3 regions of the Pseudonocardia xinjiangensis genome follow, and region 2 is predicted to be linked to each of the others. Evidence: riboswitches for the same ligand, from Rfam matches in the RefSeq annotation. Region 2 holds a riboswitch; each other region holds the start of a gene.
What was found. A riboswitch is a leader RNA that binds a small molecule or an ion and turns the genes downstream of it on or off. The one in region 2 is predicted to bind S-adenosylmethionine.

Region 1: another riboswitch for S-adenosylmethionine. It lies ahead of ACQPZA_RS20290 (aminotransferase class V-fold PLP-dependent enzyme); the one in region 2 lies ahead of thrC (threonine synthase).
Region 3: another riboswitch for S-adenosylmethionine. It lies ahead of ACQPZA_RS12350 (FAD-dependent oxidoreductase); the one in region 2 lies ahead of thrC (threonine synthase).

What each region holds. Positions count from the first base shown of each region.
Region 1 covers NZ_CP192009.1:4,300,113-4,310,576, forward strand. Annotated here, with positions in the region: gene ACQPZA_RS20275 (MFS transporter) at 36-1,256, opposite strand; gene ACQPZA_RS20280 (alpha/beta hydrolase family protein) at 1,409-2,782, shown strand; gene ACQPZA_RS20285 (pyridoxal phosphate-dependent decarboxylase family protein) at 2,782-4,278, shown strand; SAM riboswitch class IV at 4,378-4,493, shown strand; gene ACQPZA_RS20290 (aminotransferase class V-fold PLP-dependent enzyme) at 4,530-5,888, shown strand; gene ACQPZA_RS20295 (methionyl-tRNA formyltransferase) at 5,982-6,938, shown strand; gene ACQPZA_RS20300 (SDR family oxidoreductase) at 7,035-7,916, opposite strand; gene ACQPZA_RS20305 (TetR/AcrR family transcriptional regulator) at 8,002-8,580, shown strand; gene ACQPZA_RS20310 (HAD family hydrolase) at 8,642-9,304, shown strand; gene ACQPZA_RS20315 (DUF6343 family protein) at 9,313-9,597, opposite strand; gene ACQPZA_RS20320 (ATP-binding protein) at 9,637-10,149, opposite strand; gene ACQPZA_RS20325 (DUF4383 domain-containing protein) at 10,421-10,464, opposite strand, start outside.
Region 2 covers NZ_CP192009.1:5,967,153-5,977,616, reverse strand. Annotated here, with positions in the region: gene ACQPZA_RS28115 (ABC transporter permease subunit) at 1-137, shown strand, start outside; gene ACQPZA_RS28110 (ABC transporter substrate-binding protein) at 134-1,849, shown strand; gene ACQPZA_RS28105 (dipeptide ABC transporter ATP-binding protein) at 1,846-3,528, shown strand; gene thrC (threonine synthase) at 3,551-4,834, opposite strand; SAM riboswitch class I at 4,844-4,958, opposite strand; gene holA (DNA polymerase III subunit delta) at 5,099-6,067, shown strand; gene rpsT (30S ribosomal protein S20) at 6,161-6,421, opposite strand; gene ACQPZA_RS28085 (alpha/beta fold hydrolase) at 6,582-7,334, shown strand; gene ACQPZA_RS28080 (diguanylate cyclase) at 7,375-9,174, opposite strand; gene lepA (translation elongation factor 4) at 9,527-10,464, shown strand, end outside.
Region 3 covers NZ_CP192009.1:2,590,426-2,600,889, reverse strand. Annotated here, with positions in the region: gene ACQPZA_RS12370 (NAD(P)-dependent oxidoreductase) at 1-550, opposite strand, end outside; gene ACQPZA_RS12365 (M20 family metallo-hydrolase) at 635-1,933, shown strand; gene ACQPZA_RS12360 (DoxX family protein) at 1,943-2,302, opposite strand; gene ACQPZA_RS12355 (flavin reductase family protein) at 2,412-2,945, opposite strand; gene ACQPZA_RS12350 (FAD-dependent oxidoreductase) at 2,942-4,231, opposite strand; SAM riboswitch class I at 4,546-4,639, opposite strand; gene ACQPZA_RS12345 (PPOX class F420-dependent oxidoreductase) at 4,871-5,302, shown strand; gene ACQPZA_RS12340 (NAD-dependent epimerase/dehydratase family protein) at 5,232-6,224, opposite strand; gene ACQPZA_RS12335 (MmoB/DmpM family protein) at 6,412-6,735, opposite strand; gene ACQPZA_RS12330 (TetR/AcrR family transcriptional regulator) at 6,920-7,546, opposite strand; gene ACQPZA_RS12325 (hypothetical protein) at 8,466-9,449, shown strand; gene ACQPZA_RS12320 (SDR family NAD(P)-dependent oxidoreductase) at 9,491-10,297, opposite strand.

The sequences.
Region 1 (10,464 bases), 1.7 Mb from region 2:
AAACGGGCGACTCGCGGGGGTGGGGGCGGGGTGGGTTACTCGGCGGCGGGGGGTGGGGGTGGGGTGGCCGGGTCGCCGGACCCGGTCCGGGTGCCGTAGCGGGTGCGGGCGAGCGCGGCCGCCAGCGCGAGCGGCACCGCCACCACCAGTGCCAGCCGGAACGCCGTCCCGAACGCCCCCGAGTCGGCCAGCGGACCGACGGCGGCGGTGCCGGCCGAGCTCCCGAGGAACAGGAGTGCGGCGAAGAGGGCCACGGCCGTGGCCCGTTCCGTGGGCACCACCTCGGTGGCCCAGCTCTGCAGCGTGGTGTGCAGGAACGCCCACGACCCACCCAGCAGCAGCCCGGCGACCGTCACCGTCGCGATGTTGACCGCGACGGCGGGGACGGCCCAGCCGGCCACCAGCAGGGCGCCACCGATGGTGGCGAGCCCGCCCGCCGACGAGCGTCCGACGAGCGAGCGCACCAGGCGCGACCACGCGAGCGCCCCGACCCCGAACGACGCCGCCACCAGGCCGGCCAGCGCGGCCGAGGACCCGAGGGCCTGCACGGCGGGCGCCAGGTAGGTGAGGACGCCGAGAACCACGATGCCCTCGACGAACACCAGTGCGAAGACCACCAGCGCCCACCGGTTGCGCAGCACCCTGGCCACCGAGCGCAGCGGGTTGCCGGTGGAGGGTTCGCGGTCGGGCTCCGGGAGCCGGGCCAGCGCGACCCAGAGCAGGGCGGCGGCCACGCCCGTCACGGCCGGCACCGCCCGCCAGTGGAGCAGGTCGGCGAGCAGTCCCGCGCCCGCGGTTGCGACGGCGATGCCCAGCGAGGACGCGGCCAGGACGTCCGACAGGGGGCGCTGGCGCACGGCGGCCGGCCACATGTCACCGACGTACACGAGGGTGGCCGGGATGAGCGCGGCGAAGCAGCCACCGGCGAGCGTGCGCGTCAGACCGAGGACCAGGAGGTTGGGGGCGAGCATCGAGCCGACGCCCGCGAGTGCCGCACCGAGCAGCGACAGGCGCATCACCCGCACCCGCCCGACGCGGTCGCTGATCATCCCCCACACGGGCTGCATGAGGCCGTAGGCCAGGAAGTACGCACTCGCGACCGCGGCGACGGCCGACAGCGGCGCTTTCAGGTCGAGACCGATCACCACGAGGAGGGGGGCGATGGCGAAACGGTCGACGGTGCTGGTCAAGGCGGCCAGCTGCAGCAACCGCAGCCGGCTCCGCTCCCCCACGCCGGGGCGCGTCTCCGTGCTCACCGACAGACCATGGTCCGTCACGCGCGCTCGCGCTGCACGAATCGCGGTGAGAACGGTCACTCCAGGTGTTTCGCCGGGTCGCTCCCGGCCGTCCCGTCGGCGCCTCCCGCGCCGATGAATCCGGTGGTCCGGGCCGTCACTACGGTGTGCGGATGCGACGGACGATCTTCGGGCTCATCGCGGTGCTGTTCCTCGCCGCATGTTCCGCGCCTGCGGCGGAGGCACCGCCGGACATCAGCGGCGACTGGCACGGCAGCATCCAGACCCCGGGGACGCCGCTGGACTTCGGGGTGAGCCTGGCAGGCGACGGTGGCACCTTCGACCTCCCCGCCCAGGGCCTGCGCGCGCTGGCGCTGCACGACGTGCGGCTCGACGGCCAGGCGGTCACGTTCCGGCTGCCCGACGTCCCGGGCGGGGCCACGTTCGACGGCACCCTGAGCGACGCGGGGACGATCACCGGCAGCTACAGCCAGGGCGGCCAGACCGTCCCGTTCACGCTGTCCCGCGGCGCGCTGCCCACGCCGGGGCGGCCGCAGGAGCCGAAGCCGCCGTTCCCCTACCGCAGCGAGGAGGTGACGTACCCGAGCGGCAACCTGACCATGGCCGGGACGCTCACCCTCCCGTCGACCCGCGGACCCTTCACCGCCGTCCTGATGATCACCGGGAGCGGCGCGCAGGACCGCGACGAGACCATCGCGGGACACAAGCCGTTCCTGCTGCTCGCCGACACGCTCACGCGCGCCGGGTACGCCGTGCTGCGGGTGGACGACCGCGGCGTGGGGGGCTCGACCGGCGATCTGCAGCAGGCGAGCTACGACGACCTGACCGGCGACGCGCTCGCCGGGCTCGCGTTCCTGCGCAGCCGCCCCGAGATCGATCCCACGCGGATCGGGCTGTTCGGGCACAGCGAGGGCGGCTACCTCGCCCCGCTGGTGGCACAGCAGCCGGGCGCCGGTGTGGCGTTCGTCATGCTGATGGCGGCCCCCGCCGTCTCGGGCGAGGAGGTGCTCGTCCTGCAGAACCGCCTGCTCTTCCAGCAGGCGGGCGCTCCGCCGGAGCAGGTCCAGGCCCAGATCGACTACGTGCGCAAGCTCAGCGGGATGCTGCGGGCCGGGAACTACGACGGGGCCCGGCAGCTCGCCCGGGACCGGGTCACCGCGCAGACCGCCGCTCTGCCGGAGGACCAGCGCCCGACGGCGGAGGAGACCGAGGCGCAGCTGCCGGCCACCCCGGCGTACCGCGCCGTCCTCACCTACGACCCGGCCCCCGCGCTGCGGGCGCTGCGGGTTCCGGTGCTCGCGTTCTACGGCGGCAAGGACCTCCAGGTGCCGCCCACACAGAGCGAGCCGGCACTGCGGACGCTGCTCGCCGGCGACCCCGACACGACGATCCGCACGTTCCCGGCGCTGAACCACCTCATGCAGCCCGCCGCCACCGGCGCGATCACCGAGTACTCGACGATCGAGACGACGGTCTCACCGGAGGTGCTCGACCTCGTCTCCGGATGGATGCGGGAGCGCTTCTGATGTCCGACCTCGATCCCGAGGAGTTCCGCAGGCTCGGCTACGCGGTCGTCGACTGGATCGCGCAGTACCGGGCAGGCCTCGCAGACCTGCCCGTGCGACCCGACGTCGAGCCCGGGTGGGTGCGCGAGCAGCTGTCGGCAACGCTGCTGTCGCCCGGGCTGCCGGAGGAGCCGCGGCCGCTGACGGCCCTTCTGGACGAGGTCGACCGGGTGGTGGTGCCGGCGAGCACGCACTGGCAGCATCCCGGCTTCTTCGGCTACTTCCCGGCCAACGCGTCGCTGCACTCGCTGCTCGGCGACATGCTCTCGGGTGGCCTCGGCGCACAGGGGATGCTGTGGACGACGTCGCCGGCGGCCACCGAGGTCGAGCAGGTACTGCTGGACGGGCTGGCCGCTGCGCTCGGGTTGGGCCCGGCGTTCGCCTTCACGGGAGGCGGAGGCGGCTCGATCCAGGACTCGGCGTCCTCCGCCGCGCTGGTGGCGCTGCTGGCCGCCCTGAACCGCAGCTCCCCCGAGTGGCAGGAGCGGGGCGTCGACGGCACCGAGCGGGTGTACGTCACCGCTGAGACGCACTCCTCGCTCGCCAAGGCCGTGCGTGTGGCCGGGCTCGGGGCGCGGGCGCTGCGGATCGTCGAGCCCTCCCCCCGCTCGCTCGCGATGTCGCCCACCGCGCTGGCCGACGCGTTGCGCGCCGACGCCGACGCCGGGCTCCGACCGGTGCTGGTCTGCGCCACGGTCGGCACCACGGGCACGGGCGCGGTCGACCCCGTGCGGGAGATCGCGCGTGCCGCCGCCGAGCACGGGGCCTGGGTGCACGTCGACGGCGCATGGGCGGGCGTGGCGGCGCTGTGTCCCGAGCACCGCCACCTGCTCGACGGCGTCGAGCTCGTCGACTCGTTCTGCACCGACGCCCACAAGTGGCTGCTCACGGCGTTCGACGCCTCGCTGCTGTGGGTGCGTGACGCCGCTGTTCTCCCGGCCGCACTCTCGATCACCCCGGAGTACCTGCGCAACGCGGCGACCCAGTCCGGCGCGGTCGTGGACTACCGGGACTGGCAGGTGCCGCTCGGGCGCCGGTTCCGTGCGCTTAAGCTGTGGGCCGTCGTGCACGGCCACGGGCTCTCGGGGCTGCGTGAGCACATCCGCTCCCATGTGGCGCTCGCCGACGAGCTGGCCGGTCTGGTGCGCGCCGACCCCGGTTTCACCCTCGCCGCGGAACCATCGCTCTCCCTGGTGTGCCTGCGGGTCGTCACCGGCGCCGGACCGGAGGCCGACGACAACGCGACCCGCACGGTGCTCGAGCGCGTCAACGCCTCGGGCACCGCCTTTCTCACCCACATCGTCGTCGACGGACGCTACGCCATCCGGGTGGCGATCGGATCGGTCACCACGGAGTCCTCGCACGTCAGAGCCTTGTGGAAGCGGCTCCGGACGGAAGCTGCAGGTTGTCTCGCGAAGAGCTCGGACGACCGTGTCGATCCGGCGACCTCTGGGTGACCGCGTTGCCGCCCTCGATCGGTGGCGCCGACGGCGGCGGCGGGCTGCCGGGAGGGGCAACTTGACGATCGCTCGGCGGCCGTCGTAACGTCCACACCAGGTCATGAGCGCCAGCGTCAAGCCCCGGCTCGCTGGCCGGCAACCCTCCTCCGCGGCGGGGTGCTCCGGGTGACGACCAGGCCGTCGGGCGGGGTGCCCGGTGGCAAGCGCGGATCCGCATCCGGTGCGGGTCCCCTTCCCAGGAGACCGCTGTGACGCTCGTACTCGCCCGTTCCGCTGCCGCCCGCGCCGCCGACCTGCCCGGCGTGGTGGGCGCCGACCTCGAGGTGCCGCTGGTCACCGGGGGGAGCATCGCCTACGCGAACCTCGACCTCGCCGCCAGCGCGCCGGCACTGCAGTCCGTGGCCGCCCACGTCGCCGAGCTGTTGCCGTACTACGCGTCGGTGCACCGCGGCGCCGGTTACGCGTCCCAGGTGAGCACCGCGCTGCTGGAGTCGGCGCGCGTCACCGTCGGCGAGTTCGTCGGGGCGCGCAGCGACGACGTGGTGGTGTTCACACGCAACACCACCGACGCGCTGAACCTGCTCGCCGGCTGCGTCCCGGGCCCGGTCCTCTGCCTGGACGTGGAGCACCACGCGAACCAGCTGCCGTGGCAGGCGGGTGCCCACCGCGTGCTGCGGGTCGCCGAGACGGTGGAGCAGACCCTCGCCGACCTCGAGGCCGCACTGGCGTCGGCACCGGTGGCGCTGCTGGCCGTCACCGGAGCCTCCAACGTGACCGGTGAGACGCTGCCGCTGGAGCGGCTCGTCGACATCGCGCACCGGGCGGGCGCCCGGGTCGTGGTGGACGCGGCCCAGCTCGCACCGCACCGGCGCGTCGACCTCGCGGCCACCGGCATCGACTACGTGGCGCTGTCGGGCCACAAGCTCTACGCGCCCTACGGCGCGGGCGCGATCGTCGGCAGGCGCGACTGGCTCGACGAGGGCACCCCGTACCTCGCGGGAGGCGGCGCGGTGCGGGAGGTACGGATCGACCGCACGGTCTGGGCGGCCGCGCCCCACCGCCACGAGGGCGGCACTCCCAACGTGGTCGGGGCGGCGGCGCTCGCGCAGGCCTGCCGCGAGCTCGCACCGCTGCTCGACGGGGCCGCCCACGCGCACGAGAAGGCCCTGTCGGACCGCCTCGAGGCAGGGCTGGCCACGGTGCCCGGCCTGCGGACGCTGCGGATCTGGCCCGACAGCACCGACCGGGTCGCCGTCCACAGCTTCACCCTCCCGGACCGGCCCGCCGGGCTGGTGGCCGCCTACCTGTCCGCCGAGCACGGGATCGGCGTCCGCGACGGGCGCTTCTGCGCCCACCCCCTGCTGCTCAAGCTCTGCGGGGAGAGCGGTGAGGCGCTGCGCGCGAGCATCGGGATCAGCACCACGGAGGAGCACGTGGACCGGCTGGTGGCGGCGGTGGCGCAGCTCACGACGCGGGGCGCCCGCTGGACCTACGGCGTGGTCGACGGCCGGTGGGTGCCCACCCCGGACCCGCGCGAGCACGACCCGCTCGGCGTCATCGGCACCCTGGTGCTCGGCACGGGCGCCTCCGCCTGCAGCTCCGAGTGAGGCCGGGCCGTCGCCCACCGGCAACATTGGACAGGCATACCTAACCTTCCGTTATCCTCCTCCCGATCACCTGTCGCGGGGAGGGAGCGCTGGATGCGCGTCGTCGTGTTCGGCTACATGACGTGGGGCCACCGGACGTTGGACGCGGTGCTTGCGGCCGGGCACGACGTCCCGCTGGTCGTCACGCACCCGGAGAGCGACAACCCGTACGAGACGATCTTCAACGACTCCGTGGCCGAGCTGGCCGCCAAGCACGCCATCCCGGTACTGGTGCGCAACCGCGCCGACGACGAGGAGGTCGTCGAGCGGGTGCGGGCCGCGCACGCCGACGCGATGGTGGTGGCCAACTGGCGCACGTGGCTCTCGCCCGCCGTGTTCTCCCTCCCCCGGCTCGGCACGCTCAACGTGCACGACGCGTTGCTGCCCGCCTACGCGGGCTTCGCGCCGCTGAACTGGGCGCTGATCAACGGTGAGCCGGAGGTCGGGGTCACCGCACACATGATGAACGGCGACTTCGACGCCGGGGACATCGTCGTGCAGTGGGCCACCCCGGTCGGCGCCGAGGACACCGTGGTGGACCTGTTCGAACGCACCCTGGCCATGTTCGGGCCGATCACCGTGGCCGGGCTGGAGCGGCTGGCCACCGGGCGCACCGACTGGCAGCCGCAGGACCGCAGCCGGGCGAGCTACTTCCACCGCCGCAGCGACGAGGACAACCGGATCGACTGGAGCTGGCCCGCGAGGGACATCGCCAACCTGGTGCGCGCGCAGGTGGACCCCTACCCCAACGCCTACTGCTTCCACGGGAGCACCCGGCTGCGGGTGCTCGCCGCGGGCGTCACCGACGCTCCCTACGGCGGAACGCCCGGACGCATCTTCGTCCGCGACGGTGCCGGTGGGGTCGTGGTGGTGTCGGGCGCCGACGCGCGGCGCGGACGCAACCCGGGCCTGGTGATCCACCGGGTCCGCACCGACGACGGCCAGGACCTCGCGGCCACCGAGTACTTCACGCGGATGGGCGGCTACCTCACCTCGCACCCCGCCCCCTGACACCCCGCCACCCCGCGAGTCGCCCGCTTTCCGTCCGCGAGTCGCCCGTGAACGTGAGTGCGGTCAGGGTCGGGGACCCGTGTCCCGGACCGCCGGTCAGGGCTGGATGTTCTCCAGGTCCTCCAGCAGGCTCGGGTGCTTCGGCTCCCAGCCGAGCGCCTGCCGGGTGTGGGCGCTGGACGAGGGCTGGTCGGCCGCGAAGATGACGCCGAGGGGGCCGTAGGTCTCCACCGGCACGGACTCCACGGGCAGGCCCAGCCGGCGGCCGATGACGGCAGCGATGTCACGCACCTGGTCGCCCTCGTCGCCCACGGCATGCCAGGAGGTGCCGGCTTCCGCCTGCTCCAGGGCGAGCCGGAAGAGGACTGCGGCGTCGTGGGCGTGCACGGCCGGCCAGCGCTGGGCGCCGTCGCCCGGGTAGCCGGACACTCCGTTCTGACGCGCGATCCCGGTCAACAGACCGGCAAACCCGCCCGCGCCCTCGTTGTGGACGGTCCGTGGCAGGCGGACGGCTGAGCTCCGGACCCCGCGCGCGGCCAGGCCCAGGACTCCCCTGACCGCACGACCGCGACCACCGACCGGGCCCTCGGTCGGAATCGGGTCGGCCTCGGTGGAGGCGCGGCCCGGCACGGCGGGCGTGCCCGAGCAGGCGACGAAGGGACGGCCGCTGCCGACGAGTGCCTCGCCGAGGGTGGCGAGGGCGGCGCTTTCCTCGGCGACGGCGTTCGCGAGGGCTCGGGAGCTGCTGAAGTCGTTCGCGAAAGCCAGGTGGATCACGCCGTCGGCCTGGGCGACGCCGGCGCGCAGGACGTCGAGATCGGCCAGCCCTCCCCGAATCGCCTCGGCGCCGGCGGCCGAGGCGGCCTGCGCGGAGGCGTCGGAGCGGGCGAGTGCGAGGACGGTGTGGCCGTGGCCGAGAAGCTCGGCGACGACGGCGGATCCGATCAGACCGGTGCCGCCGGTGATGAAGACGTTCATGGACTCTCCCGCGAAGTGATGGGACACTTGTCCCATCACCGTAGCAGGATGATGGGACCACAGTCCCATCACCTATGCTGCCTCCATGGGTCGGTGGGAACCGGGGGCACGCGAACGCCTCGTCATGGCGGCGGTCGACCTGTTCACCGAGCAGGGCTACGACGCCACCACGGTCGCACAGATCGCCGAGCGTGCCGGGGTCACCAAGAGCACCTTCTTCCGGCACTTCCCCGACAAACGCGAGCTGCTGGTCGCCGGACAGGAGACCCTGAGCCGGCTGCTGGCCGAGGGCATCGCCGAGGCGCCCGCCGACGCCGGCCCCCTCGAGGCGGTCGCCGCCGGTCTCGAGCGCGCATCGACCGCGATGGGCCCGATGAGCCGGGAGATCGCCCCCCGGCTGAAGGCGGCCGTCGCCGCCAGCGCCGAACTTCAGGAGCGCGACGCCCTCAAGAGCGTCAGCCTCGCGGCCGCGATGACCGCTGCCCTCCTCGCCCGCGGCGTGCCCGACCCGACCGCCGCCCTCGCCAGTGAGCTCGGCGTCCTCGCCTTCAAGCGGGGGTACGCCGAATGGTCCGACGGCGACCGTGCGCCCGGGGACGGCTTCGCCACCTACCTCCTGAAGGCCCTCGACGAGCTGCGCGCCGCGAGCTCATCGCTGGGCTGACCGGACAACCCCGCCCACTCGTCGGCGCTTCCGCCGCCGGGCCATCGGGTACCCGCCACCCGTGGATCTCGATACCGCCGTGTTCGACGTCGACGGCACGCTCGTCGACACCAACTACCAGCACGCGCTCGCCTGGTTCCGGGCCTTCCGCCGGCACGGGATCACCGTGCCGGTCTGGCAGCTGCACCGGGCGATCGGCATGGGCGGCGACCAGCTCGTCGGCGCCGTCACGTCCGACGACGTGGAGGCCCGGCTCGGCGACGAGCTGCGCGACGCGTGGGCCGAGGAGTTCGCGCCGATGCTGGACGAGGTGCAGCCCTTCGCGGGGGTGGCGGAGCTCCTGGGCGCGGTCCGCGAACGTGGCTTCCGGATCGTGCTGGCGAGCTCGGGCAAACCGGATCAGGTCGAGCACTACCTCGGCCTGTTCGACGGGAAGTCGCTGGCCGACGGCTGGACCAGCTCGGCCGACGTGCAGCACACGAAGCCCGCGCCCGACCTCCTGGAGGCAGCGCTGCGAGCCGTGGACGGGACCGCCGGAGTGCTGGTCGGGGACTCGGTGTGGGACTTCCGCGCCGCCGAGGCGCTCGGCGCGCCGGGGTACGCCGTGCGCAGCGGCGGATTCTCCGCCGCCGAGCTGCGCGAGGCCGGGGCGAAGGACGTCTTCGACTCCCCCGAGGAGCTGTTGCACCGCCTCGACGACACGCTGCTCGCCGGGCGCCGGTAGGGCCGGCGTCAACCGGGCTCCCCCCGGCGCTTGCGGTACAGGACCACCGCGAGGTCACCGAGGGCGATGACGGCCACCACGACCATCACCCACCCCAGCACCGGCAGCCCGGCGGCGAAACCCAGCCACGCCGCCCCTCCGGCGAAGACGAGCCCGAACACCGCGAGCACGGCCCGCAGCGTCAGCGCGCTCCGGGCGGGCGCCGCACCGCCCATCCCGGAGGTGGGGTCGTGGTACCCCGGCAGACCTCGTTCGTAGTCGGAACGATCACGACGGGGCTCATCGGCGGCCATGAGCCGGGAGTACCCCGCCCGGCCGGGCACGTCACCGGTTCAGGGGGTCGATTCGTCCGGGAGCCGATGCCTCGCCGATCCGGCGGTCCCCGAGCCGTCGGGCTCGGCGACCCGCAGCTCGGGAGGCCGGGACACCGACACCTCGGCCTGGGGGATGCGGTGGCGCAGCAGCACCCGGCTCCCCCGGCCGTCGAAGTGGATGAGCACCGACTCCGACATCCGGTTCATCAGCGGAATGCCGTGGCCCCCCTGCTCCGACTCCCCGGCGGGCGGGCGCCAGCTCCCGTGGTCGACCACCTCGATGCTGAGCGTGCCCGGCTCGGTCCACAGCGTGAGCTCGACCGCCCCGGACTCGTCGGGGCCGTAGGCGTGCCGCACCGCGTTGGCGGCCGCCTCGTCCACCGCGAGCACGACGTCCGCGACCTCGTTCTCGGTCAACGCGAGCGGAGCGAGCCAGCTGCTCAGCTCACGTCGGATCATGACCAGCTGTTCCGGGTCGGCAGGCCAGCTCCGGTGCACGAACTCGACGTGCCCAGGGGCGTCCTGATCCATGATCCTCGCTCTCCACGCTCGGCCCCGACCTCGTTCCGCCTCCAGGTCAGGGCTCGCGACCCGACGACCGGAGGCGGGTAACCCGTGGACCGTATCGTCGTCGCGGGGTCCGCGGACGACGCACCCGTACCCTCTGCCGCCGTCCGTCCGGCCTCGGACCCGGGAACCCCCCGCCTCACCAGGGCGAACCGTTTTCGGCCGTCCTGTCCCGGTGTACCCGATCAGTGCTGGGCACGATCGTGGCGTGTCGCCGCTGGCCCGGCCGTCGCCGTCACCGCCTGGCGGTGGCCCTGAGGTCGCGCCCGAGCAGGACGC
Region 2 (10,464 bases):
ATGCCGTCCAGCAGCTCGACCTGCCGCTGCTGCTGGGCTACACGGTCTTCGCCACCTTCCTCATCGTGGTCGCCAACACCCTGGTCGACCTGCTCTACGGCCTGCTCGACCCCCGGGCGCGGCTGGTTCGTTCGTGATCATCGACAAGGAGAACTTCATGGACCGGCGGGCATTCCTACGACTCGTTGCGACGGCAGGCGCGGTCAGTGGGGCCGGTGCACTGCTGGCGGCCTGCAACGCGAACGAGCGCAGCTCCGGTGCCACCACGACCGCGGCCACCGCGCCAGGCGGCACGCTCTACGTCCTCCAGGACAGCGCCACCAACACCTTCGACCCGGCGAAGAGCCAGAGCCTCGCCATCACCTCGCTGGCCCTCGTGCACCGGAGGCTGACCAGCTGGGACATCCGGCCCGGGGTCACCGCCACGGTGGTACCGGACCTCGCCACCGACACCGGCACGCCCAGCGACGGCGGGGCGACGTGGACGTTCACCCTCAAGGACGGGTTGCGGTTCTCCGACGGGTCCCCGATCACCAGCGCGGACGTCAAGTGGGGGGTGGAGCGGTCCTTCTCGCCCGCGTTCTCGCAGGGCCTCACCTACCACAAGTCGCTGCTCGTCGGCGGGGGCGACTACCGCGGCCCGTTCGAGGGGCAGGAGCTCAGCTCGATCGAGACCCCCGACGAGAAGACGATCGTCTTCCGGCTGGCCCGCCCCTACGGCGACTGGACGTGGATCGCCAGCACCCCGGCCTTCGCGCCCGTGCCGCGTAACACCGGCGCCGAGGCGAACTACGGCGAACACCCCGTCGGCTCCGGCCCGTACCAGGTGCAGTCCTACCAGCAGGGCGTGGGAGCCACCCTGGTGCGCAACCCGAACTGGGACAAGGCGACCGACCAGGTCCGCACCGGCCTGCCCGACCAGGTCGTCTTCCAGTTCTCCCAGGACCGGACGGTGATCTCCCAGCGACTCGCCGCCGACAGCGGTGACGACCGCTTCGCCTTCGGGGCCTCGTTCGTCGCAGCGGCCACCCTGGCCCAGCTGGAGGGCAACCCCGCCGTCAAGCAGCGGGTGGTCACCTCCGACGCCGGCGCGCTGGCCATGCTGGTCATGAACACCCAGAAGGGCCCGCTGGCCGATCCCGCGGTGCGCACGGCGTTCCAGTACGCGGTGGACCGAAGCGCCTTCCAGGTGGCTGCCGCAGGCTCGGCGGCGCTCGCCGGGGAGGTCGCCACCACCCTCATCACCCCCGGCATCGCCGGCCGGGAGACCTACGACCTCTACCCCACGCAACCGGCCGGCGACCCGGAGAAGGCCAAGCAGATGCTCGCGGCCGCCGGCCATCCCGACGGCCTGCCCGGCCTGAGCCTGCTGGTGAGCACCTCCAACGGTGGGGCGGACAGGGCACAGGCGGTCGGGGCGGCACTCGCCAGGGCGGGCATCCAGGTGTCGATCCGGCCGCTCGACTCCGACGCCTTCACCGCGGAGGTGACGGGCGCACAGGCGAACTACGACCTGGCCTACTTCAGCTGGCAGCCCGACTTCCCGAGCCCGAACGGCAACATCCAGCCGCTCTTCGCGTCCGGCGAGATCGGCAACGGCGGCTACAACATCTCCCGGTACTCCAACGCCGAGGTGGACGCGTTGATCGCCGACGCGCAGGCCACGGTGGACCCGGTCGAGGCCGGACGCAAGTGGGCCGCGGTGGACCGGCGGATCATGCAGGACAGCCCCGTCGTGCCGCTGATCTACACGCGCAACTCGTTCCTGCGCGGCTCGAAGGTCGGCGACTTCTTCGTGGCGGCCTTCCCCGCCTATCCCAACTACCTCAAGGTGGGCATCACGCCGTGACCGCGCCTGCCTTGCTGGAGGTGCGGGACATCTCGGTGTCCTTCGGCGCCGCCGGCCGGTCGACCGCCGCCGTGACGGAGGTCAGCTACTCGGTGGGAACCGGCGAGGTGGTGGCCGTCGTCGGCGAGTCGGGCTCGGGGAAGACGGTCACGGCGATGTCGCTGCTGGGGCTGCTCCCGGGCACCGCCACGGTGTCCGGCTCGGCGCTGCTGCGCGGGCGGGAGCTGATCGCCCTCGACGCGGAGGAGCTGCGTGCTGTGCGTGGCAACGAGGTCGGCTTCGTCTTCCAGGAGCCGATGAGCGCGCTCAACCCGGTGCTGACCATCGGTGCCCAGGTGCTCGAGGCGATCACGACCCATCGTTCGCTGACGCGGGCGGCGGCCCGGCAGCGCATGCTCGAGCTCCTGGCGCTGGTCGGGCTACCCGACCCGCAGCGCAAGGCCCGCTCCTACCCCCACGAGCTGTCCGGCGGTCAACTGCAACGGGTGGTGATCGCCATCGCGATCGCCAACGAGCCCGCCCTGCTCATCGCCGACGAGCCCACCACCGCGCTCGACGTGACCGTGCAGGCCGAGATCCTCGACCTCCTGCGCGACCTGCGTGACCGGCTCGGCATCGGGATCCTGCTCATCACCCACGACATGGGGGTGGTCGCCGACCTCGCCGACCGGGTCGTCGTGATGCGGGCGGGCCGGGTGGTGGAGGAGGCGAGCGTCGCGCAGCTGTTCGCCGCACCCCGTGAGGAGTACACGCGCCAACTGCTCGACGCCGTGGTGTCCCTGCCCGCCGCCCCGCCGGTCCCCGCGCCGGAGCAGCCCGGCATCCGTGTCGACGGCGCCGGCATCCTGACCGTGGAGGACCTGCGGGTGACCTACCGCGGGCGGTTCGACGTCCCGGCCGTGGAGGGGGTGAGTCTGCACGTCGCCGCCGGAGAGGTGTACGGGCTCGTCGGTGAGTCGGGTTCGGGCAAGAGCACGATCGCCGCGGCCATCACCGGCCTGGTGCGACCAGAGTGGGGCGCGATCCGGCTCTCCGGCGACGACCTCGCCGCGCTGCGCGGCAAGGCCCTGCGGCGCGCCCGTGGCCGGATCGGCATGGTCTTCCAGGACCCCGCGTCGTCGTTGAACCCCCGGGCCACCATCGGCGCCAGCGTGGCCGAGCCGCTGCGCCTGCACACCCGCCTGCACGGCAGCGACCTGAGCCGCCGGGTGGACGACCTGCTCGACGCCGCGCAGCTCCCGACCTCCACACGCGACCGGTTCCCGCACGAGCTCTCCGGGGGCAAACGTCAACGGGTCGGCATCGCCAGAGCCATCGCCCTGAACCCCGACCTCCTGATCGCCGACGAACCGACCAGCTCCCTGGACGTCTCCGTGCAGGCCCGGATCCTCGACCTGTTCCGGGACCTGCAGGCACAGCTGAGGTTCGCCTGCCTGTTCATCTCGCACGACCTCGCCGTGATCGGCGCGCTCGCGGCCCGGGTCGGCGTCATGCACCGCGGGCGGATCGTCGAGCAGGGGAGCACCGCCCAGGTGCTGCAGGCGCCGCGCCACCGCTACACCCAACGGCTCCTCGCCTCGGCGCCCGTGGCCGACCCGGCCGAACAGCAGCGCAGGCGCGCGATCTGGCACACGATCCGGGACGCGCAACCCGAGGTTGCCGCCCCCAGCGCCTCGTGACCGCGCCGGGGGCCGCCCCGGCTCAGAGCCCGCGCGCCGCCAGCGCCTCGCGCACGGCCTTGCTGGTGGAGGGCACCGTGGCCGACGGGCCGATCTGGCCGGCGACCGCGTCGAGGGTCTTGAGGCCGTCGCCGGTGATCAGCAGCACGGTCTCGGCGTCCGGGTCGAGCTTGCCCGACTCCACGAGCTTCTTCGCGGTGGCCACCGTGACCCCGCCCGCGGTCTCGGCGAAGACCCCCTCGGTGCGGGCGAGCAGCCGGATGCCGTCGACCACCTCGGCGTCGCTGACGTGCGCCACCGCACCCCCGGTGCGGCGCACCGCGTCGAGGACGTAGGGGCCGTCGGCCGGGTTGCCGATCGCGAGCGAGCGGGCGATCGTGTCCGGGCGCACCGGCTGCACCACGTCGTGGCCGTCCTCGAACGCCTTGGCCACGGGGGAGCAGCCGGTGGCCTGCGCCCCGAACACGCGGTAGGGCGTGGGCTCCACCAGGCCCAGCTTGCCGAGCTCGGTGAAGCCCTTGTCCACCTTGGTCAGCTGGGACCCCGACGCCACGGGCACCACGATCTGCTCCGGCAGCCGCCAGCCGAGCTGCTCGGCCACCTCGTAGCCCAGGGTCTTGGAGCCCTCGGCGTAGTACGGCCGCACGTTGACGTTGACGAACGCCCAGTCCTCGTGCTCGGCGGCGAGCTCGGTGGCCAGCCGGTTGACGTCGTCGTAGTTGCCGTCGACGGCGAGCAGGGTGCCGTCGTAGACGGCGGTGGTGAGCACCTTCGCCTGCTCGAGCGAGGACGGGATGAGCACGACCGAGTCCCACCCGGCGCGGGCCGCTGCGGCGGCCACGGCGTTGGCGAGGTTGCCCGTGGACGGGCAGGCGAGCACCGAGAACCCGAGCTCGCGCGCGGCGGCGAGCGCCACCGCGACCACGCGGTCCTTGAAGGAGTGGGTCGGGTTGCCGGTGTCGTCCTTCACCCAGAGGTTGCGCAGCCCCAGCGCGGCGCCCAGCCGGTCAGCCTTGATCAGGCGGGTGAGACCGGGCTCGGTGTTGGGGTGCTCCTGCACGGTGGACGGCACGGGCAACAGCTGCCGGTAGCGCCAGATCGACTTGGGGCCGGCCTCGATGGACTCACGGGTCACCGTGCCGAAGTCGTAGGCGACCTCGAGCGGGCCGAAGCACTGGGGGCAGGCGAACTCGGCCGCGAGCGGAATCTGGTGGCCGCACTCCCGACAGGACAGGGCGCGCGCGGGCCCGAGGTCGTAGGCGGCGGTGGATCCGCCGTCGGGACGCGTGGAGGCAGTCAGGGTCATCGAAAGATCTCCTCATCTTCCCCGCACCATGCGGGTCGGAATTGGCACCGTGATCGAGCGCGGACGCGCATCGCCGGTTGCCGGGGCTTCGCCGGGCCGTTCCCTCTGCCCCTCTGGATGAGCCATGTGAAGTTGTTCCGCGGCTGGTCGAGCAGCCGTCAGATGTCAGACACGTTACGTCACGATCCACTGCGGACCCAAGTCCTGTCCGGATTCTGGGAGCCGGGTCACGCGATGTCGGTGGCGTGCGCAAGCATGGACGGCATGTCCGCGCCCCCTCCGCCCGCGCCGTTGCGCCTCATCCTCGGCGAGGAGGAGCTGCTGGTGGAGCGGGCGGTCGAGCAGGTCGTCGCGGAGGTGCGGGCGGGTGAGCCCGGCGCCGAGCTGCGGCGTTACCGGGCCGCCGACCTCACCCCGGTCGACCTGGCCGACAACCTGAGCCCGTCGCTGTTCGCCGAGGGCCGGGTCATCGTCCTGCAGGCCGCCCACGAGGTGGGCAAGGAGCTCGCCACGGCGATCGTCGAGCAGTCGGCCGATCCGGCCGATGGCATCGTCCTGGTCGTGCTCCACGCGGGGGGCGCCCGCAACAAGGCGCTGGCCGACGCGCTGCGCAAGGGTGGCGCCGTCGTCACCACGTGCAACCGGATCACCCGCTCCGAGGAGCGGTCCGACTTCGTGCGCTCCGAGGTGCGACGCGCCGGTGGGCGGATCGCCCCCGCCGCGGTGGGCGTCCTGATCGAGGCGGTCGGGTCCGACCTGCGGGAGCTCGCTGCCGCGGCGGGCCAGCTCGTGGCCGACACCGGCGGCACCGTCGACGAGCAGGCCGTGCGCCGCTACCACCGGGGCCGCGCGGAGGCGTCCGGTTTCGCGGTGGCCGACAAGGTGATGGCCGGCGACCGGGCGGGGGCGCTGGAGGCGTTGCGCTGGGCGCTCGTGCTGGGGGTGGCGCCCGTTCTCGTGGCCGACGCGCTGGCCGACGGGGTGCGCACCCTGGCCAGGGTGGGTGCGGCCGGCCGGGGCGACCCCAATCGGCTCGCGGGCACGCTGGGCATGCCGCCGTGGAAGGTGCGCAAAGCTCAGGCCCAGGTACGGGCGTGGCAGCCCGAGTCGCTCGCGGTCGCGTTCGACGCGGCGGCCGAGGTGAACGCCGACGTCAAGGGGGCGGCGGCCGACGCGGGGTACGCGCTGGAACGCGCGGTGCTGCGGATCTGCGCGGCGCGCGAGTCACGCTGAGCGCAACCGGAGGGTCGGCGCTGTGGCGATGACACAGCACAACGGCGCCGCCCCCGGGGGGCAGCGCCGTTGTGAGCTGGAGCTGGCGCCTCGTCAGAGCGCGTCGACGCGCTTGGACAGCGACGACTTGCGGTTGGCGGCCTGGTTCTTGTGGATGACGCCCTTGCTGGCCGCCTTGTCGAGCGCACGGGCTGCGGCCCGCTGCAGCTCGGTGGCCTTCTCGGTGTCGCCGGCCTCCGCAGCCTCGCGGAAACGCCGCACGGCGGTGCGAACGGCGGACTTGACCGACTTGTTGCGCTGGCGGCGCTTCTCGTTGGTCTTGACCCGCTTGATCTGGGACTTGATGTTGGCCACGCGAATGCCTCGAGTTCTTCTTCGCCTTGTTCCGGTCCGCACCGGCGGCGGGGGATCCTGCGTTCACGCCGGGCGCTCAGCGGTCCATGTTACAGCCCGGCGGGGGCCGCCGGAAATCGGCCCGGCCGGGCAGCTCCCGCGGTCGGCCTAGGGTGATCGCATGACGGTGGTTCTGGTGCACGGCAATCCGGAGACCGAGGCGTTGTGGGAGCCGCTGAGCGAGCGGCTGTCCGCGCTCGGCCACGCCGACCAGGTGCGGCTCTCGCCGCCGGGGTTCGGGGCCCCGGTGCCGCCGGGCTGGACCGCGACGGTCGAGGAGTACCGCGACTGGCTGGTGGCCGAGCTGGAGGCCATCGGGCGCCCGGTCGACCTGGTGGGTCACGACTGGGGCGGTGGGCACGTGCTCAACGTCGCGATGACCCGGCCCGACCTGCTGCGCAGCTGGTGCTCCGATGTCGTGGGGATCTTCGATCCGGACTACGTGTGGCACGACCTGGCGCAGGACTGGCAGACCCCCGGGGTGGGTGAGGCGGCGATCGAGGAGCGGTTGGACATCCCGGTGGAGAAGGTGGTGGCGAACCTGGCCGAGCGCGGCATGGCTGTTGAGGTCGCCGAGCGCATCGCGCCTGCTTTCGACGCGACGATGGGGGAGTGCATCCTCGCGCTGTACCGCTCGGCGGCGCAGCCGGTGCTGGCGGAGCTCGGGGCCGGGCTGGAGGCTGCGGCGGCCCGCCCGGGGCTCTCGGTGGTGGCCACCGAGGATCATTTCGTGGGCACGGTCGAGCAACGCCACCGTGCCGCGGTGCGGGCGGGTGCTCGTGAGGAGGTGCTCGACGGGCTCGGGCACTGGTGGATGACCCAGGATCCCGATCGGGGCGCGGCGGTGCTGGCCCGGTTCCTGGACTCCCAGTGACCCCGGCCCCGTGACATCGGCGTGCCGCCGGTGACGGCAGCTACTCGGGCGGAACGGTGGCCGCGCTCGACGGCACTGTGGACATGACGCGGCCGGCGTGAACGGCGCCGGTGACCACGGTGTTGCCACCGGAGTGCTTGGCCCGGTACATGGCGGCGTCCGCGGCGGCGAGCGCCACCTCGGGCTCGCCGTCGAGCGGGGCGCGGACCACCCCGACCGACATGGTGACGCCGGCGGCGACATCGGCGGGCAGTGCGGCCACGGCGTCGGTGGCCCGCTGCAGCGCCGCCCGCGCCTCGGGCAGCGGCGTGGCCGGCATGACCACGACGAACTCGTCGCCGCCGTAGCGGGCCACGAGGTCCTGGGAACGCAGGATGGTGCGCAGGCACATGGCGACCTCGCGCAGCACGGCGTCGCCCGCGGCGTGGGAGCGGGCGTCGTTGACGTCCTTGAACCGGTCGAGGTCGATCAGGGCGACGGCACACGGCTGGAGTGCCGGCGTGGTGGTGGCCTCGACGAGCCGCATGTCCAGCGCCCGCCGGTTCGGCAGCCCGGTGAGCGGGTCCTGCAGGGCCTGGGCGGCCACCGCGCCGTGCTCGCGGGCCAACCGGTGGTGCTCGGAGTGGCTGCGCAGCGCGGTGAGGCGCGCCTCGCGCAGGGCCCACAGCTCGGCCTCCAGCGCCTCGGCGTAGCTCGCGAGCGCGTCGGAGCGCCGCGGTGCACCGTGGGCGAGCTCGTCCATCCTCGCGAACTCCCGGTGCAGCGCGAGAGCGAGCACGGCGTCCGGGGTGGACTTGCGCAGCTCGTGGTGCAGCGGGGCGAGTGCCGCCGCCGCGTCGCCCGGACCGCCCGCTGCGAGCAGGCAACGTGCCGTGGCGATGGCGAGCATGATGCGGTCCTCGGTGAAGTTGGTCATCGGCTCGAGCGCGACGAGCATCTCCAGGTGCTCGGGCGCCGGCTGCTTCAAGGAGTACGCCGCTCCGATGATCGAGCACTCCTCGATGGCCGCGGTCCCGCCTTCGGGCAGGCCGTGCGCGGCGGCCCAGAGCCGGGCGGCGGTCTGCGCGGTCTGCGCGGCGCCGACGAAGCGGGTGGCGGCGGCCGCATCGCGTCCGCCACGCTCGAGGCGCAGCGCCCACGACAGCTGCAGCCGGACGCGGTTGAGCTGGAGCACGAGACGGTCCATCAACGACGCACCGCCCTCGGACACGGTGATCGCCCGCTGTGACACCTCGTCGGCCAGCTCGTGCGAGCCGAGCTTGAGCAGCACGAGGACCAGCCCGTTGAGACTCCGCGAGAGCAGCCGCGACCATTCTGCAGGGTCCTCGTGGGGACCCGGGGCGGTGAGCTCGGTGAGGATGGCGTGGGCGACTGCGGTGTCGGTGAGCGCGTTCTCCCCCTGGTGGAAGACGGCGGTGCGGTGCGCGCGGAGCGTGGCGGCCTCGCCGAGCCTGCGCGGGTCGTCATCGAGCTCGGCGAGCTCGGTGTACTCCAGGAGCAGAGCCTCGACCTCCGCCTCGACCGTCTCCGCGTCGGGGTGGCCAGGGGCGGTACGGACCGGGTCGAGGATGCGCAGCAGGATGCACATCCGGAGCAGCTCGGACACGAGTGGCGACGGGCGGTGCTTGCGGGCGTGCGCGAGCAGCTCGTCCAGCCCGATCCGGGCGGCCACCGCGCCCGCCGAGGTGCCCCGCTGCTGCCAGCGGAACTTGTCGGTGGCCCGGACCAGGATCTGCTGGTCGGTCAGCCGGCATGCGTCCTGTGCGCAGCGGCAGCTCGCCTCGCCCCTCACGAGTACGCACTCGCTCGGGACGGCGAGGGCCGATGAGCGCGGAGTCACGGGTCGCCCCCTGCGAAGGCCATCGGGCAGCTCGGATCGGTCGCCGAGGCTGGGGTCCCGACGGGGGGACCGCGGAGCTCCGTCTCGGCCCTGAGTCTCCACGATTTGGTCATGGTGACACGAGATGCGCTCCGGTGGGAGGCCGGTTTCGGCGATCTGTCCGGCCCGCTGACGGTGATCGCCAGGTCGCGCCCGCCCGGGCCGGCGCACTGCGGAGCCGTAATGCTCCGTGCAGCCCGTCCCCACAGCAGTACGGCTCCATGGTGCGTGCGCGGGGGCCGGGTGACCGGCGGCTCCGCGCTCACGGCGCCGCATGGGACGATAGAGGGACCTATACCTGAAGGATCCGTGAGTGAGCTCGTTCGCCGACCAGACGTTCACCCCTCCGGAGCTGATCCGGAACTTCTGCATCATCGCCCACATCGACCACGGCAAGTCCACCTTGGCCGACCGCATGCTGCAGCTCACCGGTGTGGTGGAGGAGCGGGCGATGCGCGCCCAGTACCTCGACCGGATGGACATCGAGCGCGAGCGCGGCATCACGATCAAGGCGCAGAACGTGCGGTTGCCGTGGAAGGTGGGGACCACGGAACACGTCCTGCACCTCATCGACACCCCCGGCCACGTCGACTTCACCTACGAGGTGAGCCGGGCGCTCGAGGCGTGTGAGGGCGCCGTCCTGCTGGTCGACGCCGCGCAGGGCATCGAGGCCCAGACGCTGGCCAACCTGTACCTGGCGCTGGAGAAGGACCTCACGATCATCCCGGTCCTCAACAAGATCGACCTGCCGGCCGCCGACCCGGACCGGTACGCGGCGGAGATCGCGCACATCGTGGGCTGCGAGCCCGACGACGTGCTGCGGGTGAGCGCCAAGACCGGGCTCGGCGTGCGGGAGCTGCTCGACGAGGTGGTCCGGGTGACACCGGCGCCGGTCGGTGACCCCGATGCCCCCGCACGGGCGATGATCTTCGACTCGGTCTACGACACCTACCGCGGCGTCGTCACCTACATCCGTGTGGTCGACGGGAAGATCACCCCGCGCGAGCGGATCAAGATGATGTCCACGGGCACCACCCACGAGCTGCTCGAGGTGGGCATCGTCTCCCCGGAGCCCAAGCCGAGCGTCGGGCTCGGCGTCGGCGAGGTGGGCTACCTCATCACCGGCGTGAAGGACGTGCGGCAGTCGAAGGTCGGCGACACGATCACGAGCCAGCGCCACGGCGCCACGCAGCCGCTCACGGGCTACCGCGAGCCGCGTCCGATGGTCTACTCGGGCCTCTACCCCGTCGA
Region 3 (10,464 bases), 3.4 Mb from region 2:
TGGCCACCGCCTGGCCGAACCACAACAGGTTGACCAGCAGCTTCGCCGTGTACCCGGCGCCGGGGCCGCCGACGTGGACGATGCGCTGCGGATCACCGACGGCCTCGAGCACCGAGCGGTGCCGTTCGAGGACCTCGGCCTCTCCCCCCACGAACAGCTTCAGCGACCCGTCCTCGGCGGCGGGGACACCGCCGCCGACCGGCGCCTCGAGGACATCGATGCCACGGGCGAGGGCCTGCACCCGGATCGGCTCGGCCGAGGCAGCCGCGTTGCTGGTCATGTCGATCCAGGTCGCACCGGCCGGCAGCGCCGGCAGCGCGCCGCCGGCACCCGTCATCGCCTCCACCACCTCGGGAGGACCGGGCAGCATCGTGATCAGGACGTCGGCTACCGCGGCCGCCTCGGCCGCCGTGCCCGCCCACCGTGCCCCGCACGCCACGACCGTCGCCTCCAGCTCCGGCCGAAGATCGTGGGCCACGACCTCGTGGCCGGCTCGAACGAGGTTGGCAACCATCGGCAGGCCCATCCGGCCCGTACCCAGAAATCCCATCACAGGTCCAGGATCGGCCATGCCGGAGCGGGTTGGATGGTGTTGCCTGGAGGAGGCCTTCGACGTGCGGACCGAGGAGCGTTCATGACCACCACCGATGCTGCACCCGGCGTCCCCCGCGTGCCCCGCCGGCCGGGCGCCGACGCCCGGCTGCTCGCCGACTTCGTCGACCTGTCGGCCATCGGCGCCACCGCGGCAGGCGGCGTCGAGCGCCAGGCCGCCACCCCGGAGGACGGCCGCAGCCGCGCCTGGCTCGCGGCGTGGCTGACCGAGCGCGGGTTCACCGTCGTGCACGACCGGGTCGGCAACATGTTCGGCCTCCACGAGTTCGTACCCGGCGCGCCCTACGTGCTCGCGGGCTCGCACCTCGACAGCCAGCCGCGGGGCGGCCGCTTCGACGGTGCCTACGGTGTGCTGGCCGCGGCACATGCCGCCGACCGCCTGCGGGTCCACTACCGCGACTCGGGCGAGACGCCCCGGTTCAACATCGGCGTCGTGAACTGGTTCAACGAGGAGGGCAGCCGCTTCAAGCCCTCGATGATGGGCAGCGCGGTGTTCACCGGGGCCATGCCACTGGCGACCGCACTCGACACCCCCGACGCCGCGGGCGTGACGGTCCGCGACGCGCTCCGGGCGATCGACGGCCTGGGCGAGGCGGACGTCTTCGGCACCGACCGGCAGGTGTGCTCCTACGCGGAGATCCACATCGAGCAGGGCCGCGAGCTCGACAAGACGGGCACCACGCTCGGGCTCGTCGACGCGACGTGGGCCGCGAACAAGTACGAGATCGCGGTGATCGGGTCGCAGGCCCACACCGGCGCCACCGCCATGGCCGACCGCCGGGACGCGCTGTACGGCGCGGCGCTCGCCGTGGTCGCGGTCCGGGAGCTCGCCGACCGGTTCGGCGAGGACCTGCACACCTCGTGCGGGCAGCTGACCGTGGTGCCCAACTCCCCCGTGGTCGTCGCCCGCGAGGTGCACATGCACCTCGACCTGCGCTCGCCGTCGGACGACCTGCTCGCGGAGGCGGACGCCCTGCTGCGGCGCCAGTTCGCCGAGATCGAGGTGAAGGCCGACGTCGAGATCGAGCGCCGGGTCGCCCACACCTGGAAGGGCCACCTCTACCAGCCGGCGGGGGTCGAACTTGCGCGCACGGTCACCGAGGACCTCGGCGTCTCGTCGATGATCGTGCGCACCCGCGCGGGCCACGACTCCACCAACATGAAGGACGTCGTCCCCACCGTCATGCTGTTCATCCCGAGCGTCGAGGGCATCTCCCACGCCGAGGCGGAGTTCACCCGCGACGAGGACCTCTGCACCGGTGTGGACATCCTCACCGAGACCCTCGCCCGCATGCTCGACGGTGCGCTCGCCCCAACGTGAGCGCCGGGATCAGGAGGCGAAGCGCAGGACGGCGAGCACGAGGGACAGCACGCCCAGCACCAGCGCCGGGACGAACTGCTCCTTGCGGCGGATGTGGACGACCACGGCGCCCGCCATCACGAGCGCGAGCCCGACCGCCGCGATCGGCGTGAGGACCGGCGCGACGTCCAGGACCCAGGGCAGGATCAGGCCGACCGCCCCGACGATCTCGAGCGCCCCGATGGCCTTGATCGCGCCGTCGGAGAAGTCCTCGGCGTAGCCCATGCCGGCCGACACCAGTGCCGGCTTCGGCCGCACGACCTTCATCACGCCCGAGCCCAGGAAGGCGACGGCGAGCACGATCTGCAGGATCCAGGCGACGACGTTCATCAAGACTCCCGAGTGAACAGCCCGGCGACGCCGGGCTCGGCACCCGAGAACCTAGACGGGAGAGCATGAATGTTGAAGCAATTTTGATGATACGTCATCAGACCGTGATCTACGGGCGCGTCTCCTCACGGGGCCGGGGCAGAACGAGCCCGTAGTCGCCGCGATGGAACAGCAGCGGACCCCGGGCGTGGTCGGCGGCGAGCTCGAGCACGCGGCCCACGACGATGGTGTGGTCCCCGCCGTCGTGCTCGGCGTGCAACGCGCAGCGCACCCACGCGCAGACCCCCTCCAGGATCGGCGCGCCGCACCGTCCGGCCCGCCACCGCACGCCGTCGAACTTGTCCACACCGGACCGGGCGAACCCGGCGCTGTGGTGCTCCTGGTCCGCCGCCAGGATGTTCACGCAGAACGTGTCCGCGTCCCGGATCCGGGGCCACGTCGACGACGTGCGCGACGGTGCGAAGCTCACCAGCGGCGGATCCAGCGACAGTGACGTGAACGACTGGCAGGTGAACCCGATCGGGCCCGACGGCCCGGCGGCGGTCACGACCACCACGCCGGAGGCGAAGTGCCCGAGCACCTCCCGCATGACGGCCCCGTCGACCACCGGTTCCGTCGTCTCGGCCCTGCTGGTGATGCTCATGCGCTCTCCCTGTTCGGATCGGGACGTGCGGATGTGCCGGGTCGGGTCAGCCGGCCGGGCTGCGCGGCAGGCCCGGAGGGTTGATCTCGGAGGTCGGCACCGCCTCCGCGGCGAGGCTCCAGCGATCGAGGACCTGCGTGTACCTCCCATCGCAGAGCCGCCATCGGTTCGCGGTCGGGCACCCCGGTGGCGAGGTCGGCGAGCACCCGGCCCAGCGCCGGAGCGAACGTGAACCCGTGGTTCGAGAACCCCGCGCCGACGACGAGGGGTCCGGCCGCGTCCAGCAGGAAGCTCCCGTCCGGCGTCGAGGTGCGGATACAGCCGATCGGCTGGGGTAGCCGATGGTCGAGCCCCGGCAGGAAGGCGGCCACGTACTCCTGCAGCCTGCGCGGCTGCCCCTGCTCCGGACCCACGTCGTGGAACCCCAGCTTCACCGATCCCTCGCCCGTCGACGTGCCGCGGACGCTGCTGGGCCAGCCGTCCTCCGGCCCCGTGTGGTGGATGAACGTCGGCCACGGGGCCGGGCGGGCGGAGACCGAGCCCGCGCCGCCCAGCAGCGGGAAGTTCGCCACCTGCTCCTGCGTCACGCGCAGCGGCGGCAGCGTGACGAGCCCGGCGAGCAGGTCCGCGGTGCCAGCCCCGACCGCCACCACGGCGCGGCGGGCGCGGACGGGGCCTCGCGGGGTGCCGACCTCGACGAGATCGTCCCCGCGCACCGCGATCGCGGTCGCGGGCGTGGAACGCTGGATCACCGCCCCGTGCGCGACGGCGGCGGCGGTCAGAGCGGCGACGGCGTGCCCGGCATGGACGCGACCGGCCCGGTCCGGCTGGTGCAGTACGGGTCCGCTGAACACCATCCCCGGCCACCGGCGCGACGCCTCGCCGGCATCGAGCCACTCGTGGGCGACACCCCGCGCGGCGAGCGACTCGGCGATCGTCCTGGTCCGCCACGGGTCGCCGTGGTCGACGCCCCCGGTGATCTGCAGCAGGGCTGCGCCGGTCTGTGCCTCCACCTCGCGCCACAGTGGCAGGGCCGCCGCAGCGAGCCGTACGTGCGGCTCCGCCGCGTAGGTCTGCCGGTAGATCTCCGCCGATCCGTACGTGACGCCTCGCGCCCGTCCGGTCCCGGCCTGCTCGAGCAGCAGCACCTCGTGACCGCGACCGGCGAGCTGCCAGGCCGCCGCCGCACCCACCACCCCGCCACCGACGACCACGACGTCGACGACTCCGGTGCGTGCGGACCTCGGGGTGCGGCGGGGCGCGGGGACGTACGGGATCGCTGGCATGACTGTCCTCTCACGACACTGGACAGCAGGGATCCCCGCAACGGGGGTCCATGGAGAGGTCCACTGTGGACGAAACAGGGCTCGTCCGGCGGCGGGCACCGCCGGAGGTAGCGGCCCGACGGAGGCGTGCGTCAGAGCCCACCCACGCGCGTCAGCGCACGGGGAACGGGGTGGCCGAGAGGCCGGGACGGATCAGCGACACAGAGCGGCCTGCGTGCGGCACAGATCCACGTGCCGACGCTTGGACCAGATGGACGGCAACCACTTCGACAGGCGAAGGGCCGCGGTCCGTGCGTGCGATCGACGCACGATGTCTCCCATCGATCCTGGCGTTAGCACCCGGCACCGCGAGGCACCGGGTTGCTGCGGCTTCGACGAGCCAGGTCTCTCGGCCGCTCTGGATGGACGACCATGAATGTAGGCGACCACCCGATGGATGTGTCAAGGATGTGACGCGCCGGAAATCCCCGCAGGCGGCCCCGTTGTTGATCGACGTCCTCTTGTCTTGCGTCCGATCGGGACGCCGGTCACGATGCCGACGTGGCCGCGCTCCCTGCCCACCTCGCCGCGATCAGCTGATCACGTGCAACGCTGCCCGTGTTCAGGAATAGCCCGCGTCCGGTGGCGGGTTTGCCGAGCATGACCACCGGACAATTCGACCCGCACACGCTGCTCGCCGATGCCCGCCTCGGGGTCCTCGCGACGATCAAGTCGGACGGCCGCCCCCAGCTCTCCCCCGTCACACCGTTCTACGACCGGGACGCCGGCGTGCTCTACGTGTCGATGACCGACGGGCGCGCCAAGACCGCGAACCTGCGCCGGGACCCACGGGCGGCGCTGGAGGTCACCAGCCCGGACGGCTGGGCGTGGGCCACCGCCGAGGGCACGGTCACCCTCACCGGTCCGGGCACCGACCCGGACGGCGCCGAGGTCCAGGCGCTGGTGGACTACTACCGCAACGCCGCGGGCGAGCACCCGAACTGGGACGAGTACCGGTCGGTCATGGTCTCCGACCGCAGGGTGCTGATGGCGATGACGGTCGAGAAGGTGTACGGCGCGAAGCTCCGCTGACCCCCGCCTGGCTCTCCATCCAGACGATCGTGCGCACGAGTCCCTCCTCGATCGGCAGCCTCCGGACGCCGGGGAACAACCGCTGCACCCGGGCTGCCGACGACTCGCAGTGGCGGACCTCCCCGGCGCGGGCCGCGCGGTGCTCGACGGCGAGGCGCCGGCCGAGCAGATCGGACAGCACCGTGATGAGCTCGTTGATCGTGGTGGGGGCGCCCACCGCCAGGTTCACCGCTCCGTCCGAGGAGCGCTGCAGCGCACTGCGCGCGAGGACCTCCACGGCGGACTCGACGAAGGTGAGCTCCCGCCTCTGCTCGCCGTCGCCGTGGACGACCAGCGGGTCCCCCCGCAGCGCGGCGGCGACGAGCGCCGGTACGACGGCAGGCCGCGCTCGATCCGGGTACTGCCATGGGCCGTAGGTCGTGGAGAAGCGGAACGCCGTGCACCGCAACCCGTACCAGGACCGGTAGGCGAACGCGTACGACTCCGCCGCCAGCTTCCCGGCCGCGAACGGAGTGGCGGGGAGGCAGAGCAGGTCCTCCGACCTGGGCCGGGTGGGGTTGTACCCGTACACCGAGCTGGAGGACGCGAGAACCACCTGGGCGTCGACGTCGCTGGCGACGTCGAGGACCGCGAGCGTGCCCGTCACGTTGACGTCGTGGCAGTGCCTCACGGCACCGTCCGCGTCGGGCACCGCGGCCGCGAGATGGACGATCGACGACGCCCCGTCGCACGCCCGGCGCAACGCGTCCCTGTGGAGGATCGACGCCACCCGGACGTCGACGGGCACCCCGTGAAGGTGCTCGAGCCGCCCGGAGCTGAGATCGTCGACCACGACGACCTCCACGTCGGCCTGCCTGGTCAGCAGGCGGCAGAGGTTCGCTCCGACGAAGCCCGCCCCACCGGTCACCACGATCTTCATCATCCGGCCTCCAGAAGCCCCCGGCCGCGGCGTGGTCGGCAGAAGCCACCGGACGCCGGTGCCGTGTCGGGGATGCCGGCGTGTCGGCGCAGACGCGCTCGACAATCAGCCGTTCAGGCTTCGGCCACCCGAGCAGCGGACGGGAAATTCACTTTCCGCAACCGCACTCCGGCATCAGGACACCACAATCTCAGGAACGGAGCGAAAACCGTTCGCGCGACATCGTTCGGCGACTCTCCGAAATCACCGTCATACGGTCATCGCCGAGGTCGAGCGTGCCCCGGCAGAACACGATCATCGACCGCAGTTCCGCGGTCCCGAAGGGACGCCCGGCGTGCCATGTGAGGGTGGCTGCGTTCACCCGCAGCATCCCGGGCGCCGAGATCTGCACATGATCGCCATGGTCGACGACCTGCAGCTCGACGTCGGCGTTGTCGTCGCGGATCGCGCAGAGCACATGGTCGACCAGGCCGCCGGCGGCGCGCAGGACGAGGTCGACCAGATCGGGCGCCATGACGAGCCCTGGACGTGTGGCAGGTACCGGCACAGGAATCGCCCCCACTTCCAGAGATCACTGATCTGGCAATTCACCGGGGGCTGGGGTGCCGAGCCCATTTTCGGCCCGGAACCGTGACGATAGGCGGAAGAATCGGCACGTGCAACGTCGTCCACCCGCCAGGAAATGACCCGGCGCGAGTTCAGACGGATCCGGTCTCCGGGACGCGCCGGGGAAGCTCGCCGTCGAGGAGGAGACCGAGCAGCCGGTCGACGACGTGCTCGGTCGACCGGCGGCACAGCACGCGGTAGAGAAGCGTGCCGGCGTAGATGTCCTGGAGGAGCCCGGCGTCGATGTCGGCGGGCAGTTCACCGCGCTCGGCGGCGCCCTCGATCATCTTCTCGAAGGCCTCCCGGCCGGCCTGGAACAGGTCCACCGGACCGGCGGTGCCCGCGGAGTCCTGCAGGAGATCACCGGCGAGCGCGAGGAGCGTGGTGGCCAGCGGGGCCCGCAGGTCCAGGCGCATCGCCTCCATGGCGGCGCGGGCATCGGCGCGGATGTCGCCGGTGGGCTGCGGCTGCACCGCCGCACCGGCATCGACGGCCTCGAGGACGAGCGCACTCTTCGACGGCCACCACCGGTAGACGGTGGTCTTGCCCACGCCGGCCCTGGCCGCCACGCCCTCCACCGTCAGCCGGAAGTAGCCGACCTCCTCGAGGAGCTCACGTGTGGCGGCGAGGATCGCGTGGTGCGACTCCTGGCTCCGTCGGCGACCAGCACGCCCTTCCCGCTCGCTGCCGGTCGTGATCGTGCCCTCCTCGCGGCGCACCGGATCTGCTTTCGCGGACTATAACCGACCCTCCCTCGATCGAGGGTCGAGCCACCGGGGTGCGCCCGCCGCTCGAGCGCAGGTCCGCGGCGACCCGGACCGGCGCGTGGCGCGCCCGCGATCGTGGCGGGTCCGGCGACGCGCGCCGCGTGGCCTCCCTGCCACAGTGATCATTCCGAGACCTGCGTCTTCGCCCCCCGCTGGGCCGAAATGCGGATCTCACGGCGATCACCCCGTCCATCACGCCGGGCGAGCACGGTTCCCTAATCGATACGTTTCGTATCGTTCAGTGGGTTCACCGGGCACGTGGCGCTCTCCGTCGGTGAGCGGGAAGGCGGCCGGCAGGGTCCTGCCGCCCCACTTCATCCCCCGATCAGGGATGCACGGACGGACCTAACCAGGAGTGACACAGGGTCATCCCCCATCCGGACCGCATCGCCCTCATCACTACGTGTAGTCATCGCTCACGCGTCGAGCGCTACGCCGTTTGGCCCGGTGCAGCCGCCGAATGGCGTACAGATCGGCCGATTTTCCCGTTGAACGGTGGCATTTCGACGATGAGCGGTCACCTCAGCTATTCAGGTGAGACGCGAGGAACGACCTGCCAACCCCTAGCCGGGGCCCGACGAACGCGGGTAGGAAGACGATCCCGCCCCCATGAACATCCACCCCTGCGAAAGGCCCTGACTCCGTGGAACTGCGTCCCCGGCCGTCCGGACATCGACATGCGTCGCCGAACACGGTCTCGGTCGCCGAGCTGGTTGTCCGCTGCTTCGACCCGGCGCACCCGCCTCGGCCGATCGTGGACTACGGGCCCAGCACGATGATCTCGGTCGCAGCCCTGTTACGGAGAGAGGGGCGCGGGCCCCACGCCGCCGACCGTCCGCTCACCCCCCGCGGGCACTCCCGCCCCGCAGTCGTGTCTCCCGGCCCGCCACGACGCAGTGCCCGGAAGGCGGCCGCCGCCGCGGGTGCCCTGTTCGCCGCGGGCGCGGTCTTCAGCGGCACGGTGGTGGACACCGTCCGGACCCCCCGCGGAGCGGTCGACTTCGCCTCGGACCCCGGCCCGAGCACCGGCAGCGGCACTCTGGACCGGACGCGGAGCCCCCAACCGGGCCGCCCGGGCCAGCAGATCACCCTCACCGCGGTGGCGCAGCTCTTCACCCCGGCCACGACGGCCGCGATCGAGTACGGGCCGCCGGCATCCGGGACGCAGATCGGCCGCGACGCGTTCGGCGCACCGAACGACAGGGGAGCCGGCCTCGTCGCGGTACCGGAACTCGACAAGACGCCGCTCGACAGGTCGCCACTGCCCGCCGGGGCCACCGCCGCCGTACCAGGCCTTCTGGACATCGCCACCTCCCCGGCCGCGGAGCCACCGGCCGGGTCGTCCGTCCTGACCGTCGCCACGCCCGAGTTCCAGGTGCCCGCCATCGAGGTGCCCCGGCACGTTCTGAACCTTCCGGGCGGCGGCACCGTCCGGACGCCGGGTGTCGCCGTGTCCGAGGGACGGGTGACCCCGCCGCGTCTCAGCGTCGCCCGCAACCGGGACGGCGGACTCGACGTCGCGGTCTCCGACGGCGCGGTGGTCGCGCCGAAGGTCGAGGCCTCCGGCCTGGCGGACCTGACCGGCGGTGCGGTGCGGCTCTCCCCCACCCGGGTCGGGCTCCCCGACGTGCGGATCTCCGGGGGTGGCGTCGTCGGGACCACCGCCGCCGCACCCGACATGCGGCTCAGCGAGATCCGGTCGGTCCTGCCGGACGTCGACGTAGCCGAGCGGACACCGGAGACGGACGCGACCGCGCAGCGCAGCGCGAGCGAGCGGAACGAGAACAAGAAGAGCGCACGCGACGCCGCCCGGTCGGTCGGATCCGCCGTGGGCCGACTGCTCGGCCGACACTGACGGCCACGGCGCTCGGCGGGAGACGCCGAGCCGGCGGTACCTCAGCTGCTCGTGATCTCCGGTCGGGGCCCCGGCACCGGCTGGCGCATCTGTCCGCGGCGATGACCGGTGAGGCGCGCCAGCGTGCGCAGGGTGCGCCGGGGAGTCTCGAGCGTCCGGACCACCGCGTTGTAGAGCAGCCCCGGCGTGCAGACCGTGCGCCCACGAGCGAGATCGGCGATGCAGGCATCCACCACGGCGTCGGGCTCCAGCCACATGATCGACGTGCCGGTCGGCTCCAGCTCACGGTGCTTGCCCGTGCGCAGCCGCCCCGGCACGAGCGCGATCATGCGGACGCCGGTGCCGGCCAGCGACGCCTCGACCGTGTCGGTGAAGGCGATCATCCAGGCCTTGGTGGCGGAGTGGGCCGAGCCCGAGGCCGACAGGTAGCCGGCGAAGCTGGCGACGTTGATCACCGAGCCGCGGCCGCGCTCGATCATTCCCGGCAGCGCGGCATGGGTCAGGATCATCACCGCGGTGACGTTGACGTCGATCTCCGTCTGCAGGGGTTCCGGATCAGCCATCCGGAAGTCGACGCCGCACTCGTAGCTCGCGTTGTTGACCAGGAGATCGACGGGGCGGGCGCGGTCGGCGATCCTGCGTTCCACGGCGGCCCGCTCGGCGGCGTCCGCGAGGTCGGCCGCGAGCACCTCGACCTTGATGCCGAGGCGCGCTGCCTCTCCCGCCACCCGCTGCAGCCCGACGTTGTCACGCGCGACGAGGACGAGATCGAAGCCGTCGCGGGCGAGCCGCTGGGCGAAAGCGGCGCCGAGTCCACGACTCGCACCGGTGACGAGCGCTGTCGGCATGGCCGCACCATACGACAGGGCGATCACCGCCGATCACTCACATGGGCACTTCCGGGGCGCCCTACGGCGCGTCCTCTGGCGCCGAGCCCCACCGTGCTGACGTGCGCAGCGCCGCTCGAGGTCGCACGGATGGCCCTGACCGGACGTCACGCTGGGCCATCGCGTGC